3 regions of the Chelatococcus sp. CO-6 genome follow, and region 2 is predicted to be linked to each of the others. Evidence: predicted binding sites of a transcription regulator. Region 2 holds the regulator's gene; each other region holds the start of a gene.

Region 1 (6,594 bases), 920 kb from region 2:
TTCACCCGCTCGACCTCGTCCGCATTGTCGAGGTCGAGGAGGGGCTGGCAATGGAAATTGCCGTCGCCCACGTGGCCGGCGATCGGCGAGATGAGGCCGCTCGCCTCGATGTCGCGCTTGGTCTCGTCGACGCATTCGGCAAGGCGGGAGATCGGCACGCACACGTCGGTGGCGACGGAGCGGGCGCCGGGCCGCAGCGCCAGCGCCGCCCAATAGGCGTCGTGCCGCGCCTGCCAGAGGCGGGAGCGATCCTCGGGCTGGGTCGCCCAGTCGAAGGCGCCGCCTTCGAACTCCGCCGCGATCTCGCCGAAGCGCTCCGCCTGCTCCTTCACGCCCGCTTCCGTGCCGTGGAACTCGACGAAGAGCATCGGCGTCTCCTGGAGGCCGAGCTTGGCGTGCAGGTTGACGCCGCGAATCATCACCTCGTCGAGCAGCTCGATGCGGGCGACCGGCAGGCCCATCTGGATGGTGGCGATGACGGTGTCGCACGCGGCCTTGACCGAGGGGAACGGGCACACGCCGGCCGACACCGCCTCGGGAATGCCGGAGAGCTTCAGCGTGACCTCGGTGATGACGCCGAGCGTGCCCTCGGAGCCCACGTAGAGCCGCGTGAGATCATAGCCCGCCGAGGTCTTGCGGGCGCGCGTCGAGGTCTTGACGATCTCGCCCGCCGGCGTGACCACCGTGAGCGCCAGCACATTGTCCTTCATCGTGCCGTAGCGGACCGCATTGGTGCCGGAGGCCCGCGTCGCCGCCATGCCGCCGAGGGAGGCATCCGCCCCCGGATCGATGGGGAAGAAGAGCCCCTGGTCGCGCAGGTGCTCGTTGAGCTCCTTGCGCGTGACGCCCGCCTCCACCGTGCAGTCGAGGTCCTCCGCATGGACGGCGACGATGCGCTTCATGCGGCTCATGTCGATGGACACGCCTCCGTAGGGCGCGTTGACATGCCCTTCGAGCGAGGTGCCCGTGCCGAAGGGGATGACCGGCATGCGGTGCGCGGCGCACAGCCGCACGATCTCCGCAACCTCCTCGGTGCTCTCGGGGAAGACCACGGCGTCCGGCGGCTGGTTCGGGATCCATGTGAGGGTATGGCCGTGCTGCTCGCGCACGGCCTGGCTCGTGACGAGGCGGTTGCCGAAGCGCTCGGCGAGCGCGGCGACGACGGCCGCCACGGTCGTCTCGTCGGGCCTTGCCGGCCGTTCTGCGACGGTGGTCATTCTCGAATCCTCGGGCTGTTGCTCATGGGCTCGAGCGCATCTTCTATGCCCTTGCGCCGCGCACAAGTGCGCATTCGTCGCAAGGCGACACGATTCATTAGGTTTGCATTCAGGTTGGAATGCTTAAACTTTGACCCTGGGGTGCCTCGCCCGGCGCCCGACAGCCAGCACGATCCGGAGAGGTTCCTTGCGCAACCCGGCAGACGCACCGGCCCTGTTCTTTGCCCCCTTCGTCTCCTCGACCATGCGGGCGGAGGCGCACTGGATCGACTACAACGGCCACCTCAACGCCGCCTATTACAACGTCTTCTTCGACCGGGCGGTGGATGAGGCCTTCGGGCTCGTCGGGCTCGGCCCCGGCTATGTCGAGGAGCGCAAGGCCTCGTTCTTCGTGGTCGAGAGCCACATCCGCTACCGGCGCGAACTGCGCGAGAACGACCCGGTCCGCGTGACGCTGCAGCTCCTCGCCTTCGACGAGAAGCGCATCCACTATTTCATGGAGCTGCATCACGCCGCCGAGGGCTGGCTGGCGGCCTCCTGCGAGAACCTGTCGCTGCATGTCGACATGCGCACGCGCAAGGTAGCGGCCTTCCCGCCGGACATCCTGGCGAACCTCGCCGTCATGCGCGCGGCGCATGCCCGCCTTCCGCATCCGGAAGACGCCGGCAGGTCCATCGCCGTGCCCGACCGGGGCGAGGAAGAGCACGAGCCGCAACTCGCCTCCGGCACCCGCCACTGACCGCGATCAGCAGCGCGGGCATTCCAGGGAGCGCAGGGGCTGCTGGAAGCGGTCGATCTGCTGCTGCTGCCGCATCTGGTTGAATTCGAACTGCTGCTGCTGCCGGTCCTGCGAGCGCTGCAACTCGCGTGTCACGTCGCGATCGGACTGGCGGTATTGCCGCTCCACGCGGTTGAGCGCCCCTTCCTGGCCGTGCGCCGGCAGCGGGCCGGCAAGACCGACCATCAGCGCCGCGCCCGCGGCAAGGGCCGGCGCGAGCAACACCATCCTGCGGGGCATTCTGTCCACTCCTCTCGTCATGCCCCTTATATAGGGGCTGCGTGCCTCCCATCCTAGGCCGGCAGGCGTCCTCGACACTCGACGCCGTTCGCCTTTTGGTCCATGGTCCGACCGATGACTCGCGTACCCCCACAGGGCCCTGCGTCCGGCCCCGACGATCTCGCCCACACGCCCCGCCCCGGCTCGCTCGCCGCACGGGCGCGCGCGGCCGCCGCGCCGACGCCCTATCTCTCCGGTCTCAATGCCGAGCAGCGCCGGGCGGTGGAGGCGACCGAAGGCCCGGTCCTCGTGCTCGCCGGGGCCGGAACGGGCAAGACGCGCGTCCTGACGACGCGCATCGCCCATCTCATCGCCACCGGGCTCGCCTGGCCGTCCGGCATCCTCGCCGTGACCTTCACCAACAAGGCCGCGCGCGAGATGAAGGAGCGCGTCGCGCACCTCGTCGGCCCCGCGGCGGAGGGCATGCCCTGGCTCGGCACCTTCCACGCCATCGGCACCAAGATCCTGCGCCGCCACGCCGAGCTCGTCGGCCTCAAATCCGACTTCACCATCCTCGACGTCGACGACCAGATCCGGCTGCTGAAACAGGTGCTGCAGGCCGAGAATATCGACGACAAGCGCTGGCCGGCCCGCCAGCTCGCCAGCCTCATCGACGGCTGGAAGAACCGCGCCCTGCAGCCCTCGAAGGTGCCGCACGGCGAGGCCGCCGCCTTCGCCCACGGGCGCGGCGCGGAACTCTATGCGCTCTATGAGGAGCGGCTGAAGATCCTCAACGCGGCGGACTTCGGCGACCTGCTGCTGGAATCGATCCGGCTCTTCCAGGAGCATCCCGACGTCCTCGCCGACTACCAACGCCGCTTCCGCTACATCCTCGTCGACGAGTACCAGGACACCAACGTCGCCCAGTACCTGTGGCTGCGCCTCGTCGCCCAGGCGCACCGCAACCTGTGCTGCGTCGGCGACGATGACCAGTCCATCTACGGCTGGCGCGGCGCGGAGGTGGACAACATCCTGCGCTTCGAGCACGACTTCCCCGGCGCCACCGTGGTGCGGCTCGAGCGCAACTACCGCTCCACCGGCCATATCCTCGCCGCCGCCTCGCATCTCATCGCCCATAACGAGGGTCGTCTCGGCAAGACCCTGCGCACCGAGGACGAGCCGGGCGAGAAGGTCACCGTCACCGGTGCCTGGGATTCCGAAGAGGAGGCCCGCCTCATCGGCGAGGAGATCGAGGCCTTGCAGAGAAAGGGCCATCCGCTCTCCGAAATGGCCGTGCTCGTGCGCATCTCGGCGCAGATGCGCGAGATCGAGGACCGCTTCGTCCAGCTCGGCCTGCCCTACCGCGTCATCGGCGGCCCGCGCTTCTACGAGCGCATGGAGATCCGCGACGCCCTCGCCTATCTGCGCTGCGTCGTGCAGCCGGCCGACGACCTCGCCTTCGAGCGCATCGTCAATACGCCGAAGCGCGGCCTCGGCGACGCCACGCTGCAGGTGCTGCACGCCCATGCCCGCGCCGCGCGCATCCCGCTCATGGAGGCGGCGCGCTTCATCGTCGAGACCGAGGAGCTGAAGCCGAAGCCCCGCAGGACGCTGCGCGACCTCCTCGCCAGCTTCTCGCGCTGGTCGCAGAGCCTCGAGGCGACGCCCCACACCGAGCTCGCCGAGGTGGTGCTGGAGGAATCCGGCTACACCGAGATGTGGCAGAAGGACCGTTCGGCCGAGGCCGCGGGCCGGCTGGAGAACCTCAAGGAGCTCGTCCGTTCGCTCGAGGAGTTCCCCGACCTGCAGAGCTTCCTCGAACATGTCTCGCTCGTCATGGACGCGGTCGAGAGCGACAGCGACGACCGCGTCAGCATCATGACCCTGCACGCCGCCAAGGGGCTCGAGTTCGACACCGTCTTCCTGCCCGGCTGGGAGGAAGGGCTGTTCCCGAACCAGCGCGCCCTCGACGAGAGCGGCCGTGCCGGCCTCGAGGAGGAGCGGCGCCTCGCCCATGTCGGCCTCACGCGGGCGCGGCGCCGGGCCAAGCTCTATTTCGCCTCCAACCGCCGCATCCACGGCCTGTGGAACTCGACCATCCCGAGCCGCTTCATCGATGAATTGCCGGAGGCGAGCGTCGAGGTGACCGAGGCGCCGGCTGCCTATACCTACGGCAGCTACGGCCAGAGCCGCTTCGACATGGCCGAGCCCTTCCGCTCCTCCTATGCGACGCCGGGCTGGCAGCGCGCGCAGGCCAACAGCGCCGGCTGGGCCGGCGGACGCGGCGGCCAGTCGGGCAGCTTCGCGTCGGGGCGCGGTGCCGGCGCGAGGCGCGGCGGACCGCTGATGATCGAGGGCGAGCTCGTCGCCAAGTCGACGGGCACGGCATCGGCCTTCGGCACGGGCGACCGCGTGTTCCATCTCAAGTTCGGCCCCGGCACGGTCACGGCTGTGGACGGCAACAAGCTCACCGTCGATTTCGACAAGGCCGGCCGCAAGATGGTGCTCGACAGTTTCGTTGAGCGCGGCAGCTGAGGGGGAGATGAGCCAATGAGCTTTCTAAAGGGACTTTTGGGCGGGCTCTTCGGCGGCGGGCGGGAGGCCTCGGCCGAGGAGGCGCCTGCGGGCGAGGCCGTGGAATACAAGGGCTTCCGCATCCGCCCCGCGCCCTACCCCGCCGGCGGCCAGTTCCAGACCGCCGGCATCATCGAGAAGGACATCGGCGGCGAGATCAAGGAATATCGCTTCGTGCGCGCCGAGACCCACGCGAGCCGCAGCGACGCGGAGAATTTCGCGCTCACCAAGGGCCGGCAGATCGTCGACGAGCAGGGCGAGCGTATCTTCAAGGATTGAGATCGCTCGCATCACTTTTGTTCAAGACCGGCCTCGGGCGCTTTCGCGTATGATGGCGGCATGGATACGGTGACACAGGAAGAGGCTTTTGCGGCGACGCCGCTCGCGGATGACGAGCGGGCGCGTTTCTTCGCGGCCTCGCCCTTCGGCGGGCTGGAGTGCCTGACCGCCACCTTCCGCTCGCACCGCTACGCTCCGCATGCGCACGAGACCTATGCCGTCGGCGCCATCCTCGCCGGCTGCGAGACCTTCTCCAGCCGCCGGGGGCGCGGCTATGCGGGACCGGGCGAACTCGTCTTCATGAACCCGCACGAGGTGCACGACGGCGCCCCGCACGACGGCGGCTATGCCTACCGCATGAGCTACCCCTCCATCGAGACGCTGAGCGCCGTCGCCGCCGAGGTGAGCGGGCGCTCCGATTTGGGCATCCCCTTCTTCCCCCAGCCCGTGGTGCACGATCCGGCCGGCTTCGCCCTCTTCGTGGAGGCCCACGTGGCCCTGCAAGAGGAGGAGGACGCCCTCAAGGGCGCCGAGCTCCTCTACAGGTTCCTGTCCCTCGCCATCGTGCGCCATGCCCGCCTGCCCGCGCGCGAGCCCGGGCGTGAGCACGGCCCCGTCGCGCGCATCAAGGCGCTGCTCGGCGAGCGTTTCGCCGAGCCCTTCACGCTGGAAGACCTGGCGGCGGAGGCGCGCCTGTCGCGCCATCATCTCATCCGCGCCTTCGCGCGCGAGACGGGAATGACCCCGCACGCCTTCCTCGTCAATCGCCGCATCAATGCCGCCGAAACCCTGCTGCGCGCCGGGCTCTCGCCGGCCGAGGTGGCGCAGGCGACGGGCTTTGCCGACCAGAGCCACCTCACCCGCGCCTTCAAGCTGCGCCGCGGCGTTACGCCCGGCGCCTACCGCATGGCCTTTGCCCGATGAACAAGCCCTTTGCGCCCTCGGCGCCGGTCGACATGGCGCGCGAGCGCGCGGCCGGCATTCGCGACATCATGCCCGTGATGATCGCCGCCGCGCCCATCGGCCTCCTGTTCGGCGCCCTGTGCGCCGGCAAGGGCCTGAGCCCGGCCGAGGCCGGCCTCATGTCCGTCCTCGTCTTCGCCGGCGGGGCCCAGTTCGCGGCGCTCGAACTGTGGACATGGCCGGTGCCCATCGCCACGCTCGCCTTCTCGACCTTGCTCATCAACGCCCGCCACATCCTCATGGGCGCCTCGCTGGCGCCGAAGATGCGCGGCTTCTCCCTCGGCCAGAAGCTCGCCGGCTTCTACGTCCTCACCGATGAATCCTGGGCGCTGGCCGAGCGGCGGGCGAAGGACAGGCCGCTCACCCCGGCCTACTGGTTCGCCGTCGCGGGACTGCTGCCCCTCTCCTGGGTGGGCGCAACCATCGCCGGGGCCGTCCTCGGCTCGTTCCTGGGCGATCCGGCGCGCATCGGCGCGGATTTCGCCTTCACCGCGCTTTTCATCGGCCTCATCGCCGGCTTCTGGAACGGCCGCGTCAGCGCCGCCGCCATCGGCGCGAGCGCCG
Region 2 (6,594 bases):
CCGGCCGGCACGGTCTCCGGCGCGCCCAAGGTGCGGGCCATGGAGATCATCGACGAACTGGAGAAGGAGAAGCGCGGCGCCTATGCCGGCTGCATCGGCTATTTCGGCGCCGACGGCGAGATGGATACCTGCATCGTGCTGCGCACCGCCGTGGTGAAGGACGGCCGCATGGCCGTGCAGGCCGGCGCCGGCATCGTCTATGATTCCGACCCGGAGTTCGAGCAGCAGGAATGCATCAGCAAGGCGAAGGCCCAGTTCCGCGCCGCCGAGGATGCGGTGCGCTTCGCCATGCGCGCGCGACGGGGGCAATGATGCGGCGGGAGCGATGGCGCCGGCTTCTGGAGGCTTGACCCACCACTGCCCCGACGGGCAAAGCTTTGTCTCTCAGAAAGCCACGCGCATGTTCCGCATCCTCCTCGTCGACAACTACGATTCCTTCACCTGGAATCTCGTGCATCTCATCGGGGCGCTCGGCCCCGAGATCGACGTGCGCCGCAACGACGCCATCACCGCCGACGAGGTGCTGGCGCTCGACCCCGACGCCATCGTCCTCTCCCCCGGCCCGTGCACGCCCAACGAGGCGGGCATCTGCCTCGAGCTCATCGAGAAGGCCGCACCGAGCGTGCCGATGTTCGGCGTCTGCCTCGGCCTGCAGGCCATGGGCCAGGCCTTCGGCGGCGAGGTGGTGCGCGCGCCCTTGCCGATGCACGGCAAGATCTCGCGCGTGCATCACAAGGGAGAGGGCCTCTTCCGCGGCATCAACGGCCCGTTCGAGGCCACGCGCTACCACTCGCTCATCGTGGCGCGCGAGACCTGCCCGGCCGACCTTGCCGTCACCGCCGAGAGCGAGGACGGCCTCGTGATGGCCATGGCGCACCGCCGGCTGCCGCTCCACGGCGTGCAGTTCCACCCCGAGAGCATCCTCTCGGAGCATGGCGCGACCATGATGCGCAATTTCCTCGATATCGCCGCGCGCTGGAACGAGACCGGGCGCCCCGCAAGAACGAGCTGACGGAACACCGATGGACGCCTTCAAACCCTTCATCGCCAAAGTCGCCACCGGTGTCTCGCTGAGTCGCGAGGAGGCCCGCCAGGCCTTCGACACCCTGCTCTCGGGCGAGGTGACGCCGGCCCAGAGCGGCGCCTTCCTGATGGCGCTGCGCGTGCGCGGCGAAACGGTGGACGAGATCGCCGGCGCGGTCGAGGCGCTGCGCGCACGCATGGTGCGCGTCAGCGCCCCGGCGGGCGCCATCGACATCGTCGGCACCGGCGGCGACAACTCGGGCAGCTACAACGTCTCGACGCTCGCCTCCATCATCGCCGCCGCCTGCGGCGTGCCGGTCGCCAAGCACGGCAACCGGGCCGCCTCGTCGAAATCCGGCGCCGCCGACGTGCTCGCCGCGCTCGACGTCAAGGTGGGGCTCGACCCGGCCGGTATCGAGCGCTGCCTTGCCGCGGCCGGCGTCGGCTTCATGTTCGCGCCCACCCACCACGCCTCCATGCGCCATGTGGCGCCGGTGCGCGTCGAACTCGGCACCCGCACCGTCTTCAACCTCATCGGGCCGCTCGCCAATCCGGCCGGCGTGCGCCACCAGCTGCTCGGCGTCTATTCCGAGAGCTGGCTCCAGCCGCTCGTCGAGGTGCTCGCCGCCCTCGGCGCGCAGCGCGTCTGGGCCGTGCACGGATCCGACGGGCTCGACGAGATGACGACGACCGGGCCGACCTCGGTGGTGGCGCTGGAGGACGGGCGCATCCGCCGCTTCACCGTCACGCCGGAGGATGTCGGGCTTGCCCGGGCGTCGATCGCCGACCTGCGCGGCGGCGAGGCCGAGCACAATGCGGCCGCGCTGCGCGCGGTGCTCGCCGGGGAGAAGACGCCCTACCGCGACATCGCCGTGCTCAATGCCGCCGCCGGCCTCGTGGTCGCCGGCAAGGCCGCCGACCTCAAGGAGGGCGTTGCCGCCGCCGAGGCCGCCCTCGACAGCGGCGCCGCACGCGCTACGCTCGAGCGGCTCGTTGCCGCGTCGAATGCGTGAGGGCCCCATGAGCGATATTCTGGCGAAGATCGAAGCCTACAAGCGCCGCGAGATCGCGGCGGCGAAGACGCGCATCCCGCACGAGGAGATGGTGCGCCTCGCCCATGCCGCCCCGGCCCCGCGCCCGTTCCTCGCCGCCGTCGAGGCCCATCTGGCCGCGGACCGGCCGGCCCTCATCGCGGAGATCAAAAAGGCGAGCCCGTCGAAGGGTCTCATCCGCGCCGATTTCGACCCGCCGGCGCTGGCGAAGGCCTATGCGGACGGCGGCGCGAGCTGCCTGTCGGTGCTGACGGACGGCCCCTCCTTCCAGGGCCATCCGGATTATCTCGGCGCGGCGCGCGCGGCCTCCGGCCTGCCCGCCCTGCGCAAGGACTTCCTGTTCGAGCCCTATCAGGTCTACGAAGCGCGCACGTGGGGCGCCGACTGCATCCTCGTCATCATGGCCTCCGTCAGCGACGAAGAGGCGCGCGCGCTCGTCGGCACTGCCGAGGAACTCGCCATGGACGTCCTCGTCGAGGTGCACGATGCCGAGGAGCTCGACCGCGCGCTGGCCCTCGACGTGCGCATGATCGGCATCAACAACCGCGACCTGCGCACCTTCGAGACGTCGCTCGCCGTCAGCGAGACGCTGGCGCCGCGCATTCCCTCCGGCCACATCATCGTCGGCGAGAGCGGCATCTTCACCCATGCCGACATCACGCGGCTTGCGGGCGTCGGCATCCGCACCTTCCTCGTCGGCGAAAGCCTGATGCGCCAGACGGACGTGGCGGCCGCGACCCGCGCCCTCCTCTTCGGTGAGGCCGAGGCGGCATGACGCGGCTCACGCACGTCGACGCCTCGGGCAAGGCCAACATGGTCGACGTGGGCGACAAGGCCGTGACGCAGCGCGTCGCGCAGGCGGAGGGCCATGTCCTCATGCTGCCGGAGACGCTCGCCCTCATCCGCTCGGGCGAAGCCAAGAAGGGCGACGTGCTCGCCACGGCCCGCATCGCCGGCATCATGGCGGCGAAGCGGACGCACGAGCTCATCCCCCTCTGCCATCCGCTGAACCTGACCAAGGTGAAGGTCGACTGCACCATCGACGAGGCGCTTCCGGGCGTACGCGTGACGGGCGAGGCGCGCGTCACGGGCCAGACCGGCGTCGAGATGGAGGCGCTGACCGCCGTCTCCGTCGCCTGCCTCACCATCTACGACATGGTGAAGGCCGCCGACCGGGCCATGCGCATCGAGGGCATCCGCCTCCTCGCCAAGAGCGGCGGCAAGTCCGGCGATTTCCGCGCCGGCGACCGGCCGGATGCGGAGAAGACGGCATGAGGAGGCCAGCATGAGGAGGCCAGCTTGGCCCTGACGCCGGTCGCCGATGCGCTCGCCGGCATCCTCGCCGGCGCGAGTCCTGTCCGCGAGCAGGAGACGGTGACGCTGCACCGGGCCGCGGGCCGCACGCTCGCCGCGGACGTTGCCGCCCTGCGCACCCAGCCGCCCTTCACCGCCTCGGCGATGGACGGCTATGCCGTGCGTGCCGCCGATGTCGCGGCCGTTCCCGCGCGCCTCTCGCTGATCGGCACCAGTGCCGCCGGCCATGCCTTTGAGGGCGCGGTCGGGTCCGGCCAATGCGTGCGCATCTTCACGGGCGCGCCCGTGCCGGCGGGCGCCGACGCCATCCTGATCCAGGAGAATGCCCGCGCCGAGGGGGATTGGGTCGAAGCGCTGTCCACGGTGGCGGCGGGGCGCTTCGTGCGCGAGGCCGGGCTTGATTTCCACGAAGGCAAGGTCCTGCTGCAGGCCGGCCGGCGGCTCGGCCCCTCGGCGGTCGCGCTCGCCGCGGCCATGGGGCACGCCACGCTGCCGGTGGTGCGGCGGCCGCGCGTCGCCATTCTCGCAACGGGAGACGAACTCGTCCGCCCCGGCGAGCCGACCGGCCCCGACCAGATCGTCGCCTCCAACACCTATGCCGTCGCGGCCATCGCCGAACGGGCCGGCGCAGAGGCCATCGACCTCGGCATCGCGGGGGACGATCTTGCCGTGCTCTCTGCCGCGATCGATGCGGCCAAGGAGGCCGGGGCCGACGTCCTCGTGACGCTCGGCGGCGCCTCGGTGGGCGATCACGATCTCGTGCAGCGCGCCCTTTCGGCGCAGGGGTGGCAGCTCGGCTTCTGGCGCATCGCCATGCGCCCGGGCAAGCCCCTGATGCACGGGCGCCTCGGCGCCATGGCCGTGCTCGGCCTGCCGGGCAATCCCGTCTCCAGCATCGTGTGCTCGCTCATCTTCCTCGCGCCGCTCGTGCGGGCGCTGAGCGGCGATCCGGATGCGGCCGAAATCGCGACCCTGCCGGCCCGGCTCGGCACCGATTTGCCGGCCAATGACGAGCGGCAGGACTATCTGCGCGCCCGCCTCGCGACGGCCGACGACGGCACCCTCGTCGCCAGCCCCTTCCCGCGCCAGGACAGCTCCATGCTGCGCCTGATGGCGGAGGCCGAGGCGCTCGTCCTGCGTGCGCCCCATGCCCCCGCCGCCCGGGCGGGCGAGCCCTGCCGCATCATCCGGCTCTGACTTTCCCGCGTCGGTTGAACTTGCGGAACACACCGAGAACGTCTAATCTCGTTCATGATTTGTTTTCGACTCGCATCGACAATGCGATTCGACGAGGGGGAGCGAGATCGCCGGCCATGCTGACGCGCAAACAGCACGAACTCCTGCGTTTCATCCACGAACGCCTGCGTGAGACCGGCGTGCCGCCGTCCTTCGACGAGATGAAGGAAGCGCTCGACCTCAAGTCGAAATCCGGCATCCATCGCCTCATCGTGGCGCTGGAGGAGCGCGGCTTCATTCGCCGGCTTCCGAACCGCGCCCGGGCGCTCGAGGTGCTGCGCCTGCCGGACGGCGTCGCCGCTGCCCCGCGCGGCCGCTTCAACCCGAGCGTCGTCGAGGGCGGGCTCGGCAAGGTGCGCGCGCCGGCGCCCCAGGCGGTCGAACCCGCGGTCCAGACGGTGGCGATCCCCGTCATGGGCCGGATCGCGGCCGGCACGCCCATTTCCGCCATCCAGAGCCGCAGCCACACCGTTTCGCTGCCACCGGACATGCTGGGCAGCGGCGAGCACTTCGCGCTCGAGGTGCGCGGCGACTCGATGATCGAGGCCGGCATTCTCGACGGCGATACGGTCGTCATCCGCAAGCAGGATACGGCGAATACGGGCGATATCGTCGTCGCCCTGATCGATGACGAGGAAGCGACGCTGAAGCGCCTGAGGCGCCGCGGCTCCTCCATCGCGCTCGAGGCGGCCAACCCGGCCTACGAGACGCGCGTGCTCGGCCCCGACCGGGTGCGCATCCAGGGCAAGCTCGTCAATCTGCTGCGTCGCTACTGACGTCGGGCTCCTGATCTTCGCCGCCCGTCTCATCGGCTGACGGTGGGGGTGGTCGACCGGTCGCGGCACTGGCCGACTGGCGCAACGGCCGTGAGGGAAGTGCCTGCATCCAGGCGCGGCGCTCGTCGGGGGGCAACTGGCCGATGAGTCGATCGCTGCCGCCTTTCCCGAGGATGACGGCCATTGCGCCGTTTTCGCGCAGCTTCGTGCGGTCGATCACCACGGGCGCTGCACAGCCGGGCGGGACGGTGAGCGCCGTGACGAGGATATCGGCCCGCCGGCAGTCCTCGACGAAGGCCGAGGGGCGGCGCACCAGGGCGACCATGCGGCCGTCGACCGCCTGCATGGTGCAGCCGTCGCGGTCGCAGAAGACTCCGCTTTTGAGGCTTTCGTCGCCCGGCTGCCTCGCATCGCCGTCTGCGCGCAGCCATTGCGCGACGACGAAGGACGAGGCGCGGCCGAGCACGGCGAGGCGACCCTCCGTCCCCCGGACGGCCGCGCTCGCACCGTTGCGGTCGACGAAGATGTCGGGCCGCGCAGCTCCGGCGGCGATGGCGAGGGCGGCGGCTGCGGGCACGGCGGCGAGCCAGCGCAGCGGCGAGATGCAGATGGTCAGGACGAGCAGCGCCAGCGAGAAGAGGATGAGCGCGCTGCCCGGAAAGGCCGGTATCGCCACCACGGACAGGCGCCAGTCCTGCATGGCATGGGAGACGGCGAGCACGATGGCCGTGCCCTGCCCCATCAGCCACCAGATGGGCGCGTCGAGGCCGAAGGGGTTGAGCAGCACCCCGAGCACCGCCGCCGGCATGACGATGAAGGAGACGAAGGGTAGCGCGATGCCGTTGCCGACGACGCTCAGCGGCATGGCGGTCTGGAAATGATAGGCGCCATAGGCCCCCGTCGCCAGGGAGGCGACGAGCGTCGTCACGACGAGGGCGACGGTCCACCGCCAGGCATGGCGCAGGACGCGCGCGACCGGGCCGAGCGACGCCTCGCCCCTGCCCGCGCGGGCCGCCTGCCATTCCGCCAGCGCCACGAGGCAGGCGACCGCCGAGAACGACATCTGGAAGCTCGGCCCGAGCACCGCCTCCGGCTCGAGGGCGAGGCACAGGATGGCGGCGAAGGCGAGATTGCGCATCGAGAGCGCCGGCCGATCGGCGAGGATGGCGCCGAGCATGGTCAGCGTCATGATC
Region 3 (6,594 bases), 1.5 Mb from region 2:
CGAGCCGCGCCCCTGGCAGAGGATGCCATGGTCCTCCGCATAGCGCACGATGTCGCGGATGGTGAGGAAGTAGCGCGCATAATCGAGCTCGGCGATGAGGGCGAGTTCCTCCCGCAGGAGCTTCTCCACCTTCTTCGATATCCCCTCCGGATAACGCAGGGCGGCGCAGCGCCAGGTCAGCTCCTCGAGCCAGCCCTGCGGCGTCCTGCCGGGCGGCACCGGCTCCTCCGGATAGTCGTATTCCAGCTCGGAGAGCGAAAAGCTGATGCGGTCGAGGACCTGCAGCGTTTCGCCGATCGCCTCCGGCGCATCGCGGAAGAGCCGCACCATCTCCTGCGGGGGCTTCAGGTGCCGCTCGGCATTGGCGGCCAGGAGGCGCCCGGCCGTGTGGATGGTGACGCCCTCGCGGATGCAGGTCAGCACGTCCTGCAGCGGGCGCTGGGCGGGTTCGTGATAGAGCACGTCGTTGACGGCGAGGAGCGGCAGGTCCACCCGTGCCGCGATCTCCTTCAGCCCGGCGAGGTCGCGCCGGTCGCTGCCGCCATAGGCCATGGCGGCGGCGAGCCAGGTGGCGCCCGGGGCAGCCTCCTTCAGTTCGCGGAGGATGTCGAGGGACATGCCCTCGGGCCGGCCGGGCATGACGAGGAGCAGGAGGTCGCGCGCATCGGCCACGAGGTCGGCGCGGGTGAGGATGCACTCGCCCTTGTCCGCCTTCAGCTTGCCCATGGTGAGGAGGCGGCACAGGCGCCCCCAGCCGGTGCGGTTCACCGGATAGGCGAGGATGTCGGGCGTGTCGTCGGCGAAGACGAGGCGGGCACCGACGACGAGCTTGAAGGGCGGCAGCGTCTCCCCCTTCTCTGCCAAAAACGACCTGATCTCCTCGAGCGCCGAATGGGCCCGCACCACGCCGGCGACCGTGTTGCGGTCGGCGATACCGATGCCGGCAAGGCCGAGGAGGAGCGCCTGCTTGACGAGGTCCTCGGCCTTGGAGCCACCGCGCAGGAAGGAGAAATTGGTGGTGACGGCAAGCTCGGCATAGGCTGCCGCCGGCATCTGGGCGCGCGTGCTCATGCGAAGATCCCGTGCAGGAACCAGCGCGGGGCGGGCGCCTCGCCGAAGAGGCCCTGGCGGAACACCCAGAAGCGCCGCCCCGTCGCATCCTCGACGCGGTAGTAGTCGCGCGTCGGCTCCTCGCCCGCCTCGTCGCGCCACCATTCGGGCGCGATCCGCTCCGGCCCCTCGGCGCGGGCGATCTCGTGCAGCACGCGTCGCCAGCGGAAGCGCAGCGGCGGCCCGTCCGGCACCTCGGCAAGCGCCTCGATGGGCTGTGGCGGATCGAAGAGATGGACCGGCCGCGCCGGGGGATCGGCCGGCCGCTCGACGGGCCAGCCGCAGGGCTGCGCCGTCCCGCCGTCGCCGAGGCCGGCCGCCGGCACCATGCGCACGGCCCTTTCGGGAATGTGCGTGTCGACGAAGGCCGGGCGGAGGACGGCCGCCCCGCCGAAGCGGGCACCGAGCCGGTCGACGAGGGCGGCGACCTCCTCGTCCTCGACCATTCGCCCGTCGAGGCTCACCTGGCTCTCGCCGAGCGGCTCGCAGGCCGTGACGGCAAGGCGCAGCAGGTCGAAGCCGAAGCCGGGGTCGAGGGGATCGGCGAGCGCCGCGAGCCGCTCCCGGAACAGGCGCATGACGACGGCCGCGTCGCGCGCCGGCCGGCCGGTGGCGACCGCAAGGCGCGTGACCCGCCCGTCGGCGCGGAAGAAGGCGGCCTCGAAGCGCCGTCCGCCCTCGCCGCGCTCCGCGAGGATGCGGCCGGCGCGGTGGGCGAGCCCGGCGAGGGCGGCGTCGATGTCCTCCTCGCGGGCCACGGGCTCGGCGAAGCGCCGCTCGACGAGGCAGGGTGGCAGCGGCCGGCGCGGCGAGATGCCGATGTCCTCCTGGCCCAGGATACGCGCGAGACGGACCGGCAGGTCCGCGCCGAAGCGGGCGGCAAGCGGCGCGCGCGGGCGCTCCGCCAGGTCGCCGACGGTCTTCAGCCCCGCCCGGGTGAGGGCGAGCAGCACTTCCGGCGAGACGCCGAGCGCGGCCGCCGGCAGCGGCCGCACCGCCATCTCCTCCTCGCCGGGCGGGACGATGTCGTGCCGCCCGAGCGCCTTGCGGCCGAAGCGGGCGAGCGCCGCTGCCGCCTGCGGCGTGCCGGCGACGCTGCCCCGCACGTTCAGGCCGCCGCGGGCGAGGCCCTGCATCACCGCCCGGCGCAGGCCGGCCTCGCCGGCGAAGAGATGGAGGCAGCCGGTGATGTCGAGCACGAGACCGTCCGGCTCCTCGACGGCGACGAGCGGCGTATAGCGGTCGCACCAGTCGGCGAGGCGGGTGAGCAAGGCGGCATCGGCCGCGCGGTCCATGTCCACCGCGACGAGATGGGGAATGCGGGCGCGCGCATCGGCCAGGGTGAGGCCGGGGGTGAGACCGAGCGAGAACCCCTGCCGGTCGACGGCGGCGAGCCGCAGCGCGCTCGAGACCTTCTCGACGAGGACGAGCGGCGCCTCAGCCTGTGCGGGCGAGGGGGGCGAGGTCCGGCGCTGCCGGTCGGCCGGCAGGAAGGGGAACCACAGGGCGAGATAGCGGCGCGGGCTCGCGGAAGAGACGGTGCTCACGGTGCCACTCCAGGCGCCAGCGGCGGCCCTCAAGGCCGGCGCGATGGCGCAGCAAGGTGATGTCGAAGGCGGGATGGCCGGGGGCGTTGGCGGCCAGCGGCCGGGACGGGGCAGCGGCGGCCGACCAGCGTGTCGCCGCCGCGCTCGGCCGGGGCGTCGCCGCGATGCGCAGCAGAAGGGCGGGGACGCCGGATTGCTCGGCCGCGAGCGCGAGGCGGCGGCTCGCCGTCAGGTCGAGGGATTTAGGGTCGCCCCACGGCTCGATGACGACGGCGCCGAGCGCCGGGCAGCGCATGGCCTCCGCCCCCGCCTGCAGCACGCAGGTGGCATCGGGCCCCGTCACCACGACGAGCAGGCGCGGGTCGAGCCCGAGGGCGGCAAGGCCCGGTGCGTGAAGCGCGCCGGTTTCCGCCACGGAAAAACCCTGCCGCACCCAGACCACGCGGCGGCCATCCGCCGCGGCCCGCGCCGCAAGGGCGGCGGCAAAGCCGGCAGCGGCGCCGGCATCCGCCTCCTCGCGCGCGAAGATCTCGTGCGCCGCGGCCCGGAGGAAGCCGCCGCCCAGCAGCCCGTCCACGGCCGGCGCTCCGCATGTGAAGCGCCGGCCCGCTTCGGAAGCCGCCGGTTCAATCGCGGCAATGCTCCGCCGCAGCGCCTGCAATGTCTCCTGCACCGCGCTCATGACTCTTGTTCCCGTTTCGTTCTATAACGACTCAGGAGGATGCGAGAGTCAATGCCGGGCCATAAACACCGTCAGTGGACAGCCGGTACCCGGCGGCCGTTCATGCCGCCGCCTGCCGACTGTCCACTGACGGAAGGGGAATGGGCGTGGGGATATTCTTCAGCGGAAGAGGGAATCGACGTCGTCCTGCGACACGACGTCCACGTCGCCGGCGAGCGGCGGCCCGTTGAGCAGGGCTTCGTCGCCCTTCTCCTCCTCTTCCTCCACCTCCACCTCGGCAAGGCTCGAGAGGCTGTCCGGCCCGCCCCAGATCTCCATCATGCTGGTGACCCGCTCCTCGATGAACTTGAGCGTGCCGACCACCTTGCCGATGCGCTGGCCGGTGAGGTCCTGAAAGTTGCAGGCCTCGAAGATGCGGATGACCTGCTCGTAGATGTGGTTGGCGAGTTCCTGCTGCTCGCCCGCGAGCTGCTCCATCAATACGCCGGTGGCGTCGTTGATGGCCTCTGCCGAGGAGAGGATCGTCTCCGTGGCGCTCTCGGTGTCGGAGACGACGGCGTCGAGCTCGTCCGTCACGCGGCTCTTCTGCTCGCCGCGCAGGCCCTTGGCATGCAGCGTCGCGAGCTCCAGCTTCGTCTTCTGGATGCTGCGCTGGATGGCGTCGACGTCCTGCCAGAAGGCGCCGCCTTCCGAGATCTGGCCGATTCGCTCGTCGCGGCTGTTGATGGCTTCGACCAGGGTGCGCAGCTCGGTGAGCTGCTGCGTGATCTGTTCGAGCTGCACCGACACCGCCGGGCTCCCCATGAGTGTGTCGCCGAAACCGGTCTCGACCATGGATTCGATGCGAAACGGCCGATGGCCCGCAGTCATCGGCACCTCCCTTTTTAAGGATTGGTCAATTCAGGCCGTTACTATACGTGCTCGGCTTCAACCAAGGCAAACGGTCCGGCTTCCGTCATGCAAGCTTCGTGCAAGTTTTCTGCAAGAGTCTCCGCGCAGCGAAATGCGCCCCTGTCAACAAAGTGCAAAGCGGTGGAGTGAACTATGGCGCTTGATCTTTCGATGCCGATCCTCGTGGTCGACGATTATAAGACCATGGTTCGCATCATCCGCAACCTATTGAAGCAGCTCGGCTTTCAGGATGTCGACGAGGCAGCCGACGGCACCGAGGCCTTCGCCAAGATGAAGGAGCGCGACTATGGCCTCGTCATTAGCGACTGGAACATGGAGCCGATGACGGGCTACGAGCTCCTGAAGCAGGTTCGCGCCGACGAGAAGCTCGCTAACACGCCTTTCATCATGGTCACCGCCGAGGCGAAGTCCGAGAACGTCGTCGCCGCCAAGAAGGCCGGCGTCAACAACTACATCATCAAGCCGTTCAACGCGCAGACGCTGAAGGGCAAGATCGAAGCGGTCTTTGCCGAGCAGTAGTCCGCTCGGCATCTGCTGGAATAGGACTATGGCGCACGCCCCGCCGGAAACGGGGCGTGCCGCTTTGTATTTGAAACGTGTAGATCCGTCGGCCTCTGCTGGTGCATGCGACTTGATCGGCGCTCGTCGATCCGGCTTGTCGCCCCCTGTGGAAGCTTTTAATATCAAGCACTTATAGAATAGGCGCCGCTCGACTTCGAGCAGGCGTCCTTAATGATTGGGGGGCGGAAGTTGCGTCGTCCTGCGGCGTCTCTTTCCTGCCCGGTCTCCTGCGGGAGGCCGGAATGATTTCCGAGAAAAGCATCGCTCAGCGCCTCAGGGCGGCGCGGCGCCGCGCCGGCTTTGCCAGCGCGGCTGTGGCGGCACGGACCTTCGGCTGGAGCGAGGTGACCTATCGGGCCCATGAGAACGGCCTGCGCGGCATCCGGGCAACCGTCGCCGAGCATTACGCGGCGCATCTCAACGTCAGCCTCGCCTGGCTGCTGACGGGCGAGGGCCGGCAACCCCGGCGGCATCATCTCGACATCGCCGGGGAAGTCGGCGACGACGGCAATGTCCGTCGCCGGCTAAGGGCCGGGCCGCCGCGGCCGGTCTTCAGCGTCGAGACGCCCGTCGCCATGTCGCCACAGGCGATAGGCTTCCGCATCGTGGGGACCGCGCTGCAGCCGCGCTACGATCCTGGCGACATCGTCGTCTGCGACCGGGCGGGGGATCCTCTTTCGAGCCTCGTCGGCCGCGAGGCCGTGGTGATCACCAGCCAGGGCCGCGGTTACCTGCGCATCGTGCGCAGGGTCATGCGCGCCGGGCTCGCCGATCTGCAGAGTGTTGACGGGCGCGTGACGCGCGCCGTCCCCGTCGCCTGGAGCGCGGCTGTCACATCGGTGGTGCGCGCCCGCCGCGGGTGACCATCGACGGGCGGTGGCGCCGCCTGTCGGGGCACGGCCGCATGCGCCGTTGCTAAAGCTCCTCGGGCGAGCCGCGGAGACATCCTCAAGCGGGTCCTTTCCGCCGCGCGCCGGCACGCATCTGCGGTTGCGGGCTTGAAGGCCAATGCATTCGGGCGATCGAGTCCCGATGAGGCGGCGTGTTCCAGGCGCTTTTCGCGCGCTGGTAGCGAAGAGCCGTCGTTAAAATTTTAACGATAATTGTAACGAAGCGATGCAAAAATGACTCAGTGGAGCACATGCATTCCAAATCGATACAAAACGTATTGACCCTTAACGGGCGATTAATAATTCTTGGATTGCTGATTCGCTGTTTGCGCGGCCGCTTCAAGTGTCGCGAATGGGGCTTCAGGGTCGTTGGCGCTGTTGGTGTTCCGCCGTCGATGAACGAGCCGCCGCTTCATGTGGCGGCATCTTCCATGCCCAGGCTTGTCCGGGCATTGCCTGTCGCTTTTGGCGGTGATGCGCGGGGCGGAAGTGCGTACCCTCTCTCGCGAAGAGGGAAGACGGGACGGGCAACAACAAGAAATAAATACATATCTATTATATAAATGTAATAACCAAACGATATATGTCGCCTTATCAAAGTAAATCAGTGGTGCGTACCTGGTCGTGATTCGCCGGGCGTGACGTAATGACTGATTTTTCGAACGGGCTGGGGGGTCAGGCTGTGTATATCGTTGTTGACGAAAGGCAACTTGTCACATCGGGCTATGTGGCAAGCTTCGGACGCGAAGGCGTGCCGTCCATGGGCTTCTACTCGGGCGAGTTCCGGGAATGGCTCGAGACGGCATCGACGGTGGATCTCAATGCGGTGCAGGGGTTCGTGCTCGGCGACTTCGCCGACCGCTCGAGCTATCCCGAGCTCATCCGCAACCAC

Evidence for each region. Region 2 encodes LexA, which represses DNA repair genes until DNA is damaged. Its sites were predicted from a motif close to TGTTCNNNNTGTGTTCNG; they were not measured.
Region 1: a site for LexA is predicted at 2,321-2,338, ahead of AL346_RS01740 (ATP-dependent helicase). Genes of this name have one in related genera too.
Region 3: a site for LexA is predicted at 3,346-3,363, ahead of AL346_RS04280 (ImuA family protein). Genes of this name have one in related genera too.

What each region holds. Positions count from the first base shown of each region.
Region 1 covers NZ_CP012398.1:326,765-333,358, forward strand. Annotated here, with positions in the region: gene AL346_RS01725 (FAD-binding oxidoreductase) at 1-1,217, opposite strand, end outside; gene AL346_RS01730 (thioesterase family protein) at 1,405-1,956, shown strand; gene AL346_RS01735 (hypothetical protein) at 1,963-2,235, opposite strand; gene AL346_RS01740 (ATP-dependent helicase) at 2,350-4,749, shown strand; gene AL346_RS01745 (HlyU family transcriptional regulator) at 4,765-5,067, shown strand; gene AL346_RS01750 (AraC family ligand binding domain-containing protein) at 5,128-5,991, shown strand; gene AL346_RS01755 (AzlC family ABC transporter permease) at 5,988-6,594, shown strand, end outside.
Region 2 covers NZ_CP012398.1:3,797,688-3,804,281, reverse strand. Annotated here, with positions in the region: gene trpE (anthranilate synthase component I) at 1-312, shown strand, start outside; gene AL346_RS17820 (aminodeoxychorismate/anthranilate synthase component II) at 401-1,012, shown strand; gene trpD (anthranilate phosphoribosyltransferase) at 1,023-2,036, shown strand; gene trpC (indole-3-glycerol phosphate synthase TrpC) at 2,044-2,850, shown strand; gene moaC (cyclic pyranopterin monophosphate synthase MoaC) at 2,847-3,350, shown strand; gene glp (gephyrin-like molybdotransferase Glp) at 3,375-4,586, shown strand; gene lexA (transcriptional repressor LexA) at 4,703-5,401, shown strand; gene AL346_RS17790 (ComEC/Rec2 family competence protein) at 5,379-6,594, opposite strand, start outside.
Region 3 covers NZ_CP012398.1:879,002-885,595, reverse strand. Annotated here, with positions in the region: gene AL346_RS04290 (error-prone DNA polymerase) at 1-1,071, opposite strand, end outside; gene AL346_RS04285 (DNA polymerase Y family protein) at 1,068-2,657, opposite strand; gene AL346_RS04280 (ImuA family protein) at 2,548-3,234, opposite strand; gene AL346_RS04275 (protein phosphatase CheZ) at 3,499-4,209, opposite strand; gene AL346_RS04270 (response regulator) at 4,384-4,770, shown strand; gene AL346_RS04265 (hypothetical protein) at 5,055-5,675, shown strand; gene AL346_RS04260 (response regulator transcription factor) at 6,385-6,594, shown strand, end outside.